Regions from separate parts of the Leeuwenhoekiella sp. MAR_2009_132 genome, predicted to be linked through region 1. Evidence: riboswitches for the same ligand, from Rfam matches in the RefSeq annotation. Region 1 holds a riboswitch; the other holds the start of a gene.

What was found. A riboswitch is a leader RNA that binds a small molecule or an ion and turns the genes downstream of it on or off. The one in region 1 is predicted to bind S-adenosylmethionine.
Region 2: it holds a riboswitch for S-adenosylmethionine, as region 1 does, so the genes downstream of both, P164_RS04450 (Na+/H+ antiporter NhaC family protein) here and P164_RS12325 (O-acetylhomoserine aminocarboxypropyltransferase/cysteine synthase family protein) in region 1, are expected to answer to the same signal.

What each region holds. Positions count from the first base shown of each region.
Region 1 covers NZ_JHZY01000004.1:906,572-914,373, reverse strand. The annotation lists gene P164_RS12345 (carboxypeptidase-like regulatory domain-containing protein) at 1-2,648, shown strand, start outside; gene P164_RS12340 (hypothetical protein) at 2,737-2,976, opposite strand; gene P164_RS12335 (2-hydroxyacid dehydrogenase) at 3,092-4,018, opposite strand; gene metK (methionine adenosyltransferase) at 4,093-5,346, opposite strand; SAM riboswitch class I at 5,722-5,831, shown strand; gene P164_RS12325 (O-acetylhomoserine aminocarboxypropyltransferase/cysteine synthase family protein) at 5,949-7,226, shown strand; gene thrA (bifunctional aspartate kinase/homoserine dehydrogenase I) at 7,295-7,802, shown strand, end outside.
Region 2 covers NZ_JHZY01000002.1:1,025,544-1,033,345, reverse strand. The annotation lists gene P164_RS04460 (DUF4494 domain-containing protein) at 1-252, opposite strand, end outside; gene P164_RS04455 (DUF6642 family protein) at 471-1,070, shown strand; gene P164_RS04450 (Na+/H+ antiporter NhaC family protein) at 1,188-2,492, opposite strand; SAM-I-IV-variant riboswitch at 2,541-2,639, opposite strand; gene P164_RS04445 (nucleoside deaminase) at 2,874-3,344, shown strand; gene P164_RS04440 (DUF4251 domain-containing protein) at 3,869-4,423, opposite strand; gene P164_RS04435 (formate/nitrite transporter family protein) at 4,458-5,306, opposite strand; gene P164_RS04430 (nucleoside deaminase) at 5,310-5,759, opposite strand; gene P164_RS04425 (TerC family protein) at 6,062-7,015, shown strand; gene hpf (ribosome hibernation-promoting factor, HPF/YfiA family) at 7,137-7,439, shown strand; gene P164_RS04415 (arsenate reductase family protein) at 7,451-7,802, shown strand, end outside.

The DNA.
Region 1 (7,802 bases):
GCGTACGTATTACAGGAACCGTAAAAGACAGTATAGGTATTCCTCTAGAATTAGCAAATGTAATCGCAACCCGCAGCGATACGGGTGATATGGAGTCGTATGCAATTTCTAACACAGACGGGAAGTATCAATTTAATTTACCTTCTGGAGCTAGTTACACTTTAGTATCTAGTTTTTTAGGGCTGGCACCTACCACAAAAGATATCACGCTAGAAAAAGATGCGCCAGATATGACACTTGATTTTGTTTTACTACCTGCAGCAAATCAACTTGATGATGTGGAGATTGTGTATGAAATGCCCGTAGTGGTGCGCGGCGATACCATAGTTTACAATACAGATAGTTTTACAAACGGAACCGAACAAAAACTAGGTGACGTTTTAAAAAAACTACCCGGGGTTACCGTAAGTGACGATGGCGAAATTCAAATAGAAGGCCAAACGGTTTCTAAAGTAATGATTGAAGGAAAAGACTTTTTTGATGGAAACTCAAAGCTAGCCGTAAAAAATATTCCTGCAGATGCATTGAAAAAGGTTGAAGTACTCAAAAATTTTAATGAGGTAGATCAAATGCGAGGTCTGGGAAATGATCAGGATAACGTAGCTATTAATTTAAAATTAAAAGAAGGTAAAAAGAACTTCTGGTTTGGAGAGATACAGGGCGGTATAGGCGATGGAGGTAAAACGCGTTATTTAGGAAGCACCAAACTCTTCTATTACAGTCCTAAAGGAAGTATAAACCTTATAGGGAACACAAATAATACGGGCGATGTGCCATTTACATTTCGCGATTATTTCAACTTTACGGGAGGTTTTAGAAATTTTAATCAACGGGGCGGTACATCTTTTAATATAGCAGACAGCGGGTTGAGCTTTTTGACAACGCAAAATAACCGAGCAAGCGAACTTTCAACAAACTTTGCGGCGGCAAACTTTAGCTATGAGGCTTCTGAGGCCTGGGATTTAAGTGGTTTTGCTTTGTTTAGTGATAACGCTACAGATTTTATTCAGCGATCGCTACGCAATTATATTGCTACGCAGGCTACTGAGGTCAATACAGAATCTAGCGATCAACGTAATCAATTGGGGATGGTAAAATTTAGTTCGATCTATAAACCTAATGATAAACTACAATTAGATTATGATGTGTTAGCTAAAAAATCAAATCAAAGTGAAATAACAGATGCGTTATCTGTTTTTACAGATTCAGGCACTACAACCTCAAATGATATAGATGAGCAAAAAGATAATAACCCGTTTAGCATTAACCAGAATTTAAACGCATATTACACGTTAGACGATAAGAATATCTTTGCCGGTTTTATTCAGCATTTATATCAGAATGAAGATCCTTTTTACAATGCAACGTTACAACAGCAGCCGTTTACACAAATCCTTCCGTTAGATACTATTAATCAATCTAATTTTGATATCAATCAGGATAAGATGATAAAGACGAATAAGATTGACAGTAAGATTGATTATTACTATGTAATTAATGATAAAAGTAACCTAAATCTTACTGTGGGTACGACCTTGAGCCGTCAGGATTTTAACTCAAATATTTTTCAGATTTTAAATAATGGTACTGTTAATAATTTTGTGGGAGATAGTCTTAATAATGATGTGACTTATAGATTTAGTGATGTGTTTGTAGGAGCGCATTATAAGTTTAAAACCGGAATTTTCACAGTTACACCGGGTCTTACCCTTCATAATTACACAGTCGCATCAGAACAACTGGGATTTGAAACCCGTAGTAGTGAACTTAAGTTATTACCAGATCTGTATGCCATCGCGCAATTTAAACAGAGTGAAAGTTTACGTCTTAATTACCAGATGACGGCAGATTATACAGATGTAAATAATTTTGCTGAAGGTTATGTTTTTAATAATTATAACCGAATGTTTAGAGGAAACCGCGACATTGAGAATGCAATTTTTCACACCGCCAGACTGAATTATTTTAACTTCAACATGTTTAATTTTACCAATATAAATGGTGGGTTGAGCTATACAAAACGTATTGATGCCATAAAAAGTCAAACTGCGATAAACCAGATCAATCAAGCTTCATCTCCTATAAATAGTAATTTTGTAGATGAAGTGTTGAGTGCAAACGGACGGTTTCAGAAAACTTTCAGAAAATTTAAAGCAAATTTAAGCGGAAGCATTTCGTATAGCGAATTGAATAATATTGTAAATACGCTACCTACCCAATCTCAAAATTTTACACAAAATTATCAAGGGAGTGTAGAAACTAATTTTAAGAATGCCCCAAATTTTGAAATAGGTTATAACCGAAGTATTAACAATTACCAGACAGGAAATACAGACCGTATATTTTATACAGATAGGCCTTTTGCTAATGTAGATGTAAAATTCTTAAAAGGATTTACGTTTACAGCAGACTGGAGTTATTATAACTATTATGATAAAGATGATACGGTAAGTAACGAGTATGCTTTTTTTGAAGCTGGCTTACGTTATCAAAAACCAGAAAGTAAATGGGAATTTCGTCTAGATGGTACAAACCTGTTAAATGTAGACTCTTTAAATAATGATAGTTTTAATGAAACATTTAGTACCACAACCGAATACTTTGTGCAACCGCGTATCGTTATGCTCTCTGTTAAATACAATTTATAATCCCAATTAATTAGCGTTATAAAAGGATTAAAAAACCCGTTAAGTCTGTAGAACTTAACGGGTTTTACATTTTATCATTTAGGCTCAGCTATAACTGTGCTTTATTAAATTTCATCTCGTATTCTTCGATAGCTTCTGCTATTTTATTTACATTATCTGAAGCCTTTTGATGTGCAACTTCCATTGCTTTTTCAAGATCTCCATCTGGGTGCTGAAAAAGATCTGTAATTACGTGATTTATTTTATCGATAATGCTTTCCTGGCTGTTTTTAATATCTTCCAGTTTGTGAAGCATTTTTTCCATTTCGTCATACTTTGCTTGATCCATAATCTTTTAATTTTGAATAAAGATATAAGGATTGAATCCCGAAAATGCCTTTTTTAACCTCACTTTACAAGTAATTAGGGGTGTTTTAACGGTTATGATAATCAAATCAATCTAGTTAATACCCTCTTTCACTAGATACGGTATTTAGTAATTCTTCTCCATTTTTAACTCTATTATAATTTTCGGCAATTTGCGCAGAAACTGAAGCTGCATTGCTCATACTGGCAATATGTGGGGTGATTGTAATATCGTTTCGGTTCCAAAACAAATGATCTTGTGGCAAAGGTTCTGTATGAAATACATCAAGGGCAGCGCCGCTCAATTGCCTATTGTTTAGGGCTTCGATTAAATCAGTTTCGACAAGATGACCGCCACGCGCTACATTAATTAAATAAGCGCCCTTAGGAAGTTTAGAAAACAATTCAGTATTTAATATTCCTTCAGTTTTATCTGTTAGGGGTAGCAAACACACCAAAATCTCAGCTTCAGCTAAAAATCTATCGAGTTCATTTTGAGAATAACTGGTAATCTGTTCAACATCTTTTTTTGAGTGTGACCAGCCGGTAACTTTAAATCCAATAGTACTAAGCATATTCCCAACAGCCTGTCCCAGCGTGCCAAAGCCCAGAATACCTACGGTAACATCTTTAGCGCGTTTATACGATGTAGGTTTCCATTTTGCTTGTGCTTGCAAAGCAGCATACTCTTTTAAATTTCTAATATGGTTGAGACACAATGCAGAAACAAATTCTTGCATATCGCTGGCTAGTTTATCATCTACTACGCGAGTGAGTGATATGTTTTTTGGCAGTGATGGGTCATCAAATAAATGATCTACACCAGCACCCATAGAGCCTATAGCTTTAAGGTTAGTGTATTTAGCAAAACTTCCCTGTGGAGCTTTCCAGGTAACAGCCATTGTAACCTCCTCAGGATTTTCCACCGTCTCGGGAGTTACTACGGTGATTGAAGAATCGGCTTTCTTTAAAGCGTCAATCCACGGCGTATAATTTTTATCGTTGCGTATAAGTAAAAGTGCCATTTTTTTAAGCTTAAAATTAAAAAATGCCATTCAGACTGAATGGCATTAGGTATAGTTTATGAAGTATTTAGGTTTTACAACCCAAATGCTTCTTTTACTTGATCTACATAGTCAAGCTTCTCCCAGGTAAACAGTTCAACTTCTTTAGTAACTCTACCGCTGTATGGGCTTTCAAAAATCTTAGTGATTATCTGAGGATCTTTTCCCATATGACCATAAGCCGCAGTTTCTCTATAAATAGGATTGCGTAATTTTAAACGATCTTCAATTGCCGCAGGGCGCATATCAAATAGCTCACGTACTTTTGTTGCTATCTCACCGTTGCTCATAGCTACTTTCTTAGTTCCGTAGGTGTCTACAAATATAGAAGTGGGCTCTACAACACCAATAGCATAAGATACCTGTACTAAAACCTCATCAGCTACACCTGCAGCCACTAAATTTTTAGCAATGTGTCGTGCAGCATAAGCCGCAGAACGGTCTACTTTACTGGGATCTTTACCAGAAAATGCACCACCACCGTGAGCACCTTTACCGCCATAGGTATCTACGATGATTTTACGCCCTGTAAGACCAGAATCTCCGTGAGGACCACCTATAACAAATTTCCCTGTTGGGTTAATATGGTAGGTGATCTCGTCATTAAATAATTTGGCAATATCTTCGGTAAGACCTGCTTTTACACGAGGGATTAAAATAGAGATCATATCTTTTTTAATCTTAGCAAGCATTTTTTCGTCTTTATCAAATTCGTCGTGCTGTGTAGAAACTACAATAGCAACGATTTTTTGAGGTATGTTATCATCAGAATATTCAATAGTTACCTGTGCTTTAGCATCTGGGCGTAAATAGGTAATGTCTTTTTCTTCGCGGCGTAGTTTTGCCAGTTCGATCATAATGCGATGCGAGATGTCTAAAGCGAGAGGCATATAATTAGCCGTTTCTTTAGTCGCGTAACCAAACATCATCCCCTGGTCACCGGCTCCCTGCTCTTCTTTTGAAGCGCGGTCTACACCTTGATTAATATCTTTTGACTGCTCGTGTATAAGAGAAATTACACCACAGCTATCACCACTAAACTGGTAAGCTCCTTTTGTGTAACCAATATCGTTGATAACACCTCTTGCAATATTTTGAACGTCTATATACGTATCGCTTTTTACTTCTCCGGCAAGTACAACCTGGCCGGTAGTCACAAGTGTTTCACAAGCTACTTTTGACTCGGGGTCAAAGGCTAGAAAATTGTCTAATAATGTATCGCTAATTTGATCAGCGATTTTATCCGGGTGTCCTTCAGACACGCTTTCTGAGGTAAATAAGTAAGCCATTCAAGCAATTTTTTCCCTACCGGGTTTTAAATTTCAGAATTATCTAAAATTTAAAATTAATTATCGATTCGTACCTCTGGCGTTTCCGCAGAGGATTGTCTTAAAGCCGAAAAAAAGATTTGACAAATGCCTGTTAAGGGTAGTGGTTACTGCCTTTAGCATTTTTTACACCGAAAAATTATTCAGTATAAGAGGTTGCAATCAGTCAAATCTTTCCTCTTTTGGGGGGCAAATGTATAAATTTAGAAGGTATTAAAAAACGGGAATCAAAATCTTATGAAAAATTTTCATTTTGTAAAATTAAACGTTCTTTACTTGCATATCTGTAAAAGGTTTTGCAATCTTTACACTCACAAAGTTCAAACACATACTGAAATGTTATCAAGAAAGGCGGAGGGATAGACCCAATGAAGCCTTAGCAACCCTTCCTACGGGATGAAGGTGCTAAATTCTACAACAGTTTAATTACTGATGATAGATAACCTAACAAACTATTTGTTCTTAAATAGTTTATTTTTCTTCATAACATTTTTCTTGTAATTGATGCCAGGGCGGCACTATTTGACTTTTGGTTTAATTTATTTTAACTAAAAAAGAGAAAAATGAGTACTCAAAAATTTTCAACACAAGCATTACACGCGGGTCATGACACTAAAGCTAATGGGGGCACACGCGCTGTGCCTATTTACCAGACGAGCAGCTATGTTTTTAACGACTCTGACCATGCCGCAGGATTATTTAATTTATCACAACCGGGGTTTATTTATACACGCTTAAATAACCCTACAAATGATATTCTTGAGCAACGCCTTGCTGCTCTTGAAGGTGGTATTGCAGCAGTTGTTACAGCCTCTGGGACTGCAGCAATCAATACCGCATTATTAACCCTTTTAAAGCAGGGCGATCATATTGTAGCATCAAGTAGTTTATATGGTGGGACTTATAACCTATTAAGCGTTACACTTCCGCGATTTGGGATTACGACCACTTTTGTAGATCCTGATAAGGTGGCAAATTTTGGTGCTGCTGTGCAGGATAATACGCGTGCTATTTTTGTTGAGTCTTTAGGAAATCCTAAGCTTGATGTGCTGGATTTAGAAGGAATTGCTGCTGCAGCTAAGGCGCATAAAATACCTTTAATAGTAGATAATACCGTCGCTTCACCTGCACTTTTAAATCCTATTGCACACGGGGCAAATATTGTAATTCATTCTTTGACTAAATACATTAATGGTAACGGAACTTCTTTAGGTGGGGTTATTATAGATGCAGGTACTTTTGACTGGTCTAGCGGAAAATTCCCCGAGTTTACAGAACCTTCTGCGGGTTACCACGGGTTAGTATATCACGATGTATTAGGCCCTGCGGCCTTTATAGCAAAAACACGTATTGAAGGATTACGAGATCACGGCGCTGCTTTGAGTCCGTTTAACGCATTTCAAATTATTCAGGGATTAGAGACTTTAAAAGTCCGCATCAAACAACATAGTGAAAATGCATTGGAATTAGCAACCTGGTTAGAAGCACAGCCCGAAGTTACCTGGGTCAATTACCCTGGTTTAGCGAGTAGTAAATACAATACTTTAGCAAAAAAATACCTGCCTCACGGTCAAAGTGGGATCGTGACTTTTGGTTTAAAAAGTGGATTTGAAGGAGCGAAAACAGTTGCAGATAAAACGGAAATTTTTTCACTGCTGGCAAATATAGGAGATACTAAATCATTAATTATACACCCGGCAAGTACCACGCATCAGCAACTGCCAGATACGGCTCAGGAAGCAACGGGAGTTACTAAAGATTTAATACGTCTTTCTGTAGGTCTTGAAGATGTTGAAGATTTAAAAGCTGATCTAAAAGCGGCATTCGCACAAATTAAATAAGCAGTTACTACATAAAATTACAAATCGCCTATCTGGAGATAGGCGATTAATACTACAATTTACCCTAAATGGTACACAAACTTGAAATACTAAATTTCATAACGCAGTCAGGTTATCAATTAGATCTGCCATTGAGTTATGAGACATTTGGTCAAAAACTGGGAACAGCGCCGTTAATTTTAGTCAACCATGCACTTACCGGTAACTCGCACGTGAGTGGTGAAGACGGCTGGTGGAATGAAATTATAGGAGAGAATAAGTGTATAGATACAAATACGTATAGCATTCTTTCTTTTAATATTCCGGGGAATGGTTATGACGGATTCTTGATCGAAAATTACAAAGATTTTGTGGCTCAGGATGTGGCGCGTTCTTTTTTAGAAGGTCTTAAATTACTAAAGATTAAGGAACTTTTTGCTATTGTAGGAGGCTCACTGGGAGGCGGTATTGCCTGGGAGATGATTGCGCTTCAGCCAGATATCACTAAGCATCTAATCCCCGTTGCATCAGACTGGAAGTCTACAGATTGGCTTATTGCTAACTGCCAGATTCAGGAACAAATATTAAAAAATTCTT
Region 2 (7,802 bases), on a different contig from region 1:
GATTTTTGATTTAAACCAGCGATCGCAATTTTCAAAAGGATGAATCTCTGCATAATTAGCAACTTTAATGTTGGTGATTTTAATTTCTTCACCTTCCATTAAATACGAAGCCATTTCTTCGGTAATTCTACTTTCTGCTTCAGTGTACGAGATTGCATCTACTAAAAAAGGTTCGGTTTTAACCTTTTGCGTACCAGACGCTTCATCAAATTTTCTATATTTTACCTTGCATTCGTACCAGGTTGCACTCATAATATATTGTTTTAAAAATTCAAAAATAGGGTATAGGCTCTATGGAAATTCGCAAAAAAAGAGATAGATATTCACAATTTAAAAACCTATTTTTTATTCCGCTAGATGGTAGCAGGTTACCTGTTTTGAAAACATATGTTGGTTTAAATTAACAAAGGCAATACCTGTAAATGTTATAACAGTCTTTAAATTTGCTGACTACTTATACTATTTTAAAAGTGCTGGAAAAAAGAACGCAAGTACCGCAGAAACATGATTTAGATCCTGATAAATTTATTTATTGTTTAGAAGGTGTTCCCGATATAGATGTAGATCAAATTACTGAAGTTCAAAAAAGCCTGGAGGAGTTGGCGCTTCAATACGGTGTGGCAAGCATATATCAAACTTGTGATACTATTGAAGGACTCGAAGCGAGCTTAAATGCGCTGGTTATGGACGATCATTATTTTAAGGAATACGAGATTATCTATCTAGTGATGACCGGGGAAGCTAATAGTATATGTTTAAATGATTACTATTACAGTTTTCAGGAAATTGCAGAGTTATTTGAAGGAAAGTTGAGAGGGAAAATCGTTCATTTTTCGAATGCTAAAGTACTGGATCTTGACGAAGAAGAAGCGCAATATTTTTTAGATATTACAAACGCAAAAGCAGTTTCTGGCTATGGAAATGCCGTTGACGGGATAAGTAGTTCTAATCTTGATAAAGTGTACTTCAATTTATTTAATGAAGATGATGATCTTTTTAATGTCGTAGAGACCTTACATGAGAAACACTATGCAATATGCAAACTTTTAGATTTTAGAATGTATTACTAGTATGTTGCCTTCTATGAGCTACTGAAGGTTGTTTTACTTGTTTCAAAAAAAATTAATACCTCAATATTTAAATTCCATTTGATTTTCGTTTTAAAAGAAGTCTTCTGCATAAACAGATTATGATTTTGCTTTATGCATCGGGTTGAACGTAATAAAAAGAAGCGTGTAAACCAGCAACAAAAGTAAATACCAGGTATTGCCCATTAAATCTAAGTAATTAATCTTTCCGTTAGAAAAACTCAAAATCATAAGCACTTGCGCTCCATACGGCAATAAGCCCTGAACAATACAAGCAAAAATATCTAAAATAGATGCTGTTTTTTTGTTGTCTAATTGGTACTCATCATTGATTGTTTTTGCAATAGGACCCGCAATGATTATAGATACCGTATTATTTGCAATAGCCATATTAATCGTACTTACTAAGGTTGCAACGCCCAGTTCTGCAGTCTTTTTATTTTTAATTAGCTTTTTGATATTTACTAGAATATATTCAATCCCGCCATTACGGGCAACCAGAGCTGCGAGTCCGCCGGTGAGTAAGGATAGTAAGAAGATTTCGGTCATATTTGTAAAACCTTCATAGGCAATTTTAGTAGATTCTATAAGCGTAAAATCGCCGTAGCTAATTCCCAAAATACCTGCTGCCAACACGCCAACAAACAGGGTTATAAAAACATTAAGCCCAAGAATAGAAAGTAAAATCACCAAAATATACGGTGTAATTTTGAGTACATCATAGTTATAACTTACAGCTGTAGCTTCAGTAGCTGTAAGATCTGTCCCTTGAAAAACTAATATAGCGATTGTGCCTATAGCTGCAGGTACGGCAATTTTTATGTTCTGTTTAAATTTATCACTCATTTTGGTGCCCAGTGATTGAGTCGCCGCAATAGTCGTATCTGAAATAACCGATAAGTTATCTCCAAACATACTACCACCTAAAAGCGCACCGCAAAGTATCGCCAGGTCTGCACTGCTATTAGCTGCAAAACCCACAACAATGGGAGCCAGCGCAACAATCGCTCCTACCGAAGTTCCCGTAGAAACAGATAAGAAACCAGCAATAACAAAAATACCTACGTAGATGTACTCAATCGCAATAAAGTCTAAACCCATATTTACAATAGCGTCAACACTTCCCGTGGCATTAGTTACAGCGGCAAAAGCTCCGGCAAGCAAGTAAATTAAGCACATCGTGAGGATTTTATCATCACCGCAGCCTTTTAAAAGCGTGTCTATCTTAGTATTAATAGACTGTCTAAACATTAGAAATGCGACTACAATCCCTACAATAACCGCAATAGGTGCGGGAAGTGCATAAAAGTCATCTTGATAAATTCCTACACCGAGAAAGGTAACTACAAAAACCAATAAAGGAATGAGTGCTGAGAATTTTGGAGTAATCTTAAGTTCTGCCATTTTATAATTTTATACTCAAAAAGGCAATAGCAGTAATTACATAGATGTATGTGTTAACAAGGTTTCCAAGTAATTGGCTTATCTATTTTAGCACCTTGCTCGTTATTGCAGGTTGCTATCTCCCTTATGAGATTCTGGATAATTAATTTAAGGGCGCAAAATTACTCTAGCAATTACAATATATCCTACTTTAAAAGTTAATATTTCTATAATGTGGGTATTCGCTTGATGTTGTATAAACCGGTGGGAGGGAAGTGGTATTTATTTAAAAAGTTTGTACTATTTCTAACGGAAAAATACACAAATACTGCTTACTACCTGAAAAATTAAATATTCTCAAAGTAACATAAACTCCTATATTTACAGCAAACACAAAAAATAATGAGCAACGAAGAATTTATGTTAGAAGCTGTAAATGCAGCTATAAAAGGAATGCAAAACAATGAAGGCGGACCCTTTGGTTGTGTGATTGTTAAAGACGGAAAAATTATAGGTAAAGGAAATAATAAAGTTACTTCTACAAATGATCCCACTGCACACGCTGAAGTTACGGCGATACGTGATGCTTGTAAAAATCTGTATTCGTTTCAACTTGATGGTTGTACTATATACACTTCGTGCGAACCTTGCCCAATGTGTCTGGGAGCCATTTACTGGGCCAGACCCGATAAAGTGTACTATGGAAGCAGCCAGACCGATGCAGCAAATATAGGGTTTGATGATGCGTTTATTTATGAGGAAATTCCTCTGCCGTATGAGAAACGCAGCATCCCTTTTGAGCAATTGTCTCCCGAAGTCGCCATTAAACCATTTCAAGAATGGACGAAGAAAATGGATAAGACAGAGTATTAGAAAATATATAGTTAGTTAAACAAAAAAAAGATTTCACCTATATCATTAACTAAAAAATTAGTTTTAATTACTGATGAAAATTTGCAGAGATTTTAAAAATCCCAAGCTCTAAGAATCGCGTATTTGAAAATTTCTAAGTCTTTGTACGGAATACGCGAATTTTGAGAATTATAGTTTTTCTATATAATGAGTTAGTAATCATTAGGATTTGTGATTTCTCGACTGTGCTCAAAATGACATCAAGGTTGTTTTAATTTTTCTAATGCTTTAAAGGGAACATTAAGATTATTGAAATCTTGCACGACTGCGTTCGTAATGACAGTTAGTTTAAAACGATATATTAAATATAGCTAAAAGGAAAAACTAAGAAAAATGAGTTCTTAACACTAATATACTAATCTATATATTTGTTCTATAATTTACATTATGTAAAATAGAATATGTTGAAGCCTCTTTTTCAAGCAAGAGTTGCTTCACATTACGTTTTCAAGGAAATTATATTTAGACCTAATATTCTATTAACCCTACTTCTTAGATTCCTCAGGTTTTAATTGATCTACAGTTCCGCGATAATGTATTGTTGTGCGTTGTGTACTTTGTACAGAAAGATCTGCAACCAGATTAGATCTTAAATTGAGTATAAAATCATAGCTTTCGGTTCCTTCAGTATCACGTGCCGAAAATGTGATAACATACATTCCTTTCTTAATTTCCTGTTCATAATCACGTATCAATCCGTTTACCGTTATTCCTGCATCTCGGGTACTATATGCGCCACCCATTCGGCGTTCGCCAAAATAAGGTAGTCTTGCGTGAATGCTATCGCCATCAATCTTTACAAAATTGGGATTACCTATTAAACTTACCTGAGCAGAATTGTTACCGGGTCCTAATATATTACTGTTTAAAACAGCGTTTACAGCTGCAGTATTCATAGGCATTGCATAGGTCGCTTCAATCTGATATTCTCTTGCTTCAAGCCACGTATTTAAATCTGCATTTGTAGTAGCATCAGTATTTTTTGAGCTTCCGCAGTTAACGAATAGAATACTCAAAACGATTAGATAAATTGTCTTCATAATTCTAGTAAATTAAATTCTAACAACTACTATTTTAGTTGACGTTATTTACAAAAGCCCGGTATTTTAATAAAGCTACAAAAAAGGCACCTCCTATTGCGTTACCTATTAAAGCCGTACTTTGCACACTTATATACTGCCCTATAGTAATTTCAGAACCGCTTATGTAGGCTGCAAAAACCTCAATATTGCCTATAATACTGTGGTGCAACCCAGTAAATGCCATGGTTGCGGTAATTAAAAAGATTATGATAATACGGCTTACCGTGTCTTTAGACGAAGTCACTAACCAGGATAATAATCCCATCATCCACCCAGCTAGAATCGCACTAACTAAAATGGTAGGAAGACCAAAACCAGCGACATGGGTTCCTATAGTTATTACCGTCTCAGCATCAAAAATACCTAGTTTGGGACCTATCCAAACTAAAACCAAGCCTATCAAAGTACCGCCAAGTAAGTTTCCAAAAATTACCAGACCCCACAAACGCAATAAACTTACTACGCTATGTTGTCTGTTTAATACGGGCAAGGTGAGTAACGAAGTTTGTTCTGTAAATAATATTGATTGGCCTAGAACCACTAAAATAAATCCCAATGGATATACCAGAGCAATTATTTTGAACAGACTTTCTTCCGGTAAACTGTCTGAAAAGAAATAGAATACGCTACATAACATCATGTAGCTAAAACCAATCTCAAGACCAGCCGTTAATGAGCTCATGATGATACTGCTGGTACTAAGACTGTATATTTTTTTACCCTCGCAGATTTGTTCTTTTAATATCTCACCGTGACTTTTTGCCTGTGATTCTTCAGAAACTTCAGACTTTTCTAGTTCCTTATCTATATTTTTCTGCTTTTCTTCTTCTTCCTCGCTCATACTCTAGTTGTTCCAAACTGCTACAGCTTCTTCGCGTAATAGTTGTTTTAAATTAAATTCTACATGTCTTTTACCAGTGTGCGAATTGTAAAAGAGTTCGCTGTAAATATATCCTGCCTCGTTAGCATCTGATGCAGATGCCCCATAGTAAACCATCTCAAGTTCTGCCCATCTCGTTGCTCCCAGGCACATTAAACAGGGTTCGCAGCTCGTGTACAAGATACAACCCTCAAGACTTTTGGTAGCTAATTTTTTGCAAGCTTCTTGAATCATTGCTAATTCTGCGTGTTGCGTACAATCAGTAGACTTCCCTACCTGGTTGTGGCCTTCTGCGATAATAGCACCATCTTTAACAATAACAGCTCCAAAGGCTCCTCCTCCATTGGTTTCTTTACCTTTTTGAGCCCAGGCAATGGCTTTCCGCATAAAATCTTCGTGAGTACTCGTTTCCATAGCTTTTAGAATTATTCTTGTAAACGTTTTTCTATTTATTAGACCAAAAAATGAGAACCCATTTAGAATACTTAAATTTCTATTGGAAAATAATCTTTTAGTTCTAAATATTCCCTTATCAAAATAGAATTTATATAGAAAGAAAAGAGACCACAATTATTTAACAGCAATTTAGAATCTCTAGATTATTAGGGCATGTAATCTATAGTATATTTGTGCCTTAGAAGATTAATGCGTAAAATTTAATAGGAAAAACATAAGCCAAAATTTCCTTTAGTTTCATTCAATTTAATATAATAGCTATGCTTATTTGGGGTTTATTTATCGTTTTTATATTAATATGCTTAGCATTAGATCTTGGTGTTTTTAATAAAGAAGACCACGTTATCAAAAGTAAGGAAGCCGGTATCTGGACCGCAGTTTGGTTTAGTATCGCAATGGCGTTTAGCGGAATAATATACTGGCTTTTTAGCGCAGAGCTTATTGAAAATCCTACTAATATTACTGCAAATACGGCAGTACTAAAATACATAACGGGTTATCTTATAGAATTGTCTTTAAGTATAGATAACGTCTTTGTGATTGCAGTGATCTTTTCATCTTTTGCTATCCCACCAAAGTTTCAACACCGTGTTTTATTCTGGGGAATTCTGGGAGCTATTGTTTTTAGAGCATTGATGATAGTTTTTGGTGTGGCTCTTATTAATAAGTTTGAATGGATTATTTATGTTTTTGGTGCTTTCTTATTATTTACAGCATTCAAAATGCTTAAATCTGATGACGATTACGATCCGCAGGGTTCTACCGTGTATAAAGCCGTTAAAAAATTATTTCCCGTTACCACAACCATTGAAGGTCACGCCTTTTTTCTGGTTGAACAAGGAAAACGCGCTGCCACTCCCCTTTTTCTTGCCTTGATTGTTATTGAGCTTACCGATATTCTTTTTGCCTTAGATAGCATCCCTGCAATTCTTGCGATTACCGCAGATCCATTTATAGTATTTACCTCTAATATATTAGCGATTTTAGGTTTGCGTTCTATGTATTTTCTAATTTCGAGAATGCTTCAGAAATTCCGTTATATTAATTATAGTCTGGTAGTGATTCTTGCGTTTGTAGGTCTTAAGATGATTTTTTCGCATATGATAGAAGTGCCCGAATGGATGTCACTAGCGGTTATTGTACTTTCTCTTGCCGGCGGAATTTTAGCTTCTATTTATATCGCTGGCCCAAATACTCCTGAAGACGAAGCTTAAATTCTAAATAGATACTTTAAAATTAAGTTTATTTAACGCTTAGTTGTCAAAGAAAGCCTAAAGTATGTGGTATGCTGTTAGGCTTTGCGTAATTTTAGGAAACTAATAAAAAATACAGATTATGAATTATAACTTTGAGTATAACGATGTAGCTGCTAGTGCGGCATTAGAAGAATTTACAAAAGAGCAATTAGATAAATTAGTGCATAAATATGATTTTATCGTACGTGCCGATATTTTCTTTAAAACTGAAAATACATCTAGTGACGATACCGGTAAAATTGCAGGAATCCGTTTAAGTGCACCGGGACCTCGTCTGTATGCAGATCACAGTTCAAAGAGTTTTCACGAGTCTGTCAAAGAAGCAATTCGCGAATTAAATATTCAACTTGCTAAGCGTAAGGATAAAATGAAATCTCATTAATTAGATAACTTATGAAATCTATAGCCAGAAATGAAAATCAGATAACATTGATCTATAGCAGTACGAGCCGTATAGGTGAGCGTACTTATGGTCATATTTCTGCAGTAAAAGATAAAGAATTACAAACCGTAGATATTGCTAAAAACCCTTTAACAGGTACGCAGTGGGCAGAGCTTGCTGAAGAACTTAATAAACCTATGCGGGAGTTGTTAAGTTTTGAAGATGTTAGCGATGATGACGAAATAAAAAATGGCGATTTTGATGAGAATGACTATGTAAACATCCTCAAAAATAGACCCGAGTTATTTGCACATCCTGTAATTATACATCAGGATACGGTTAAACAAATAAATAATCCTACAC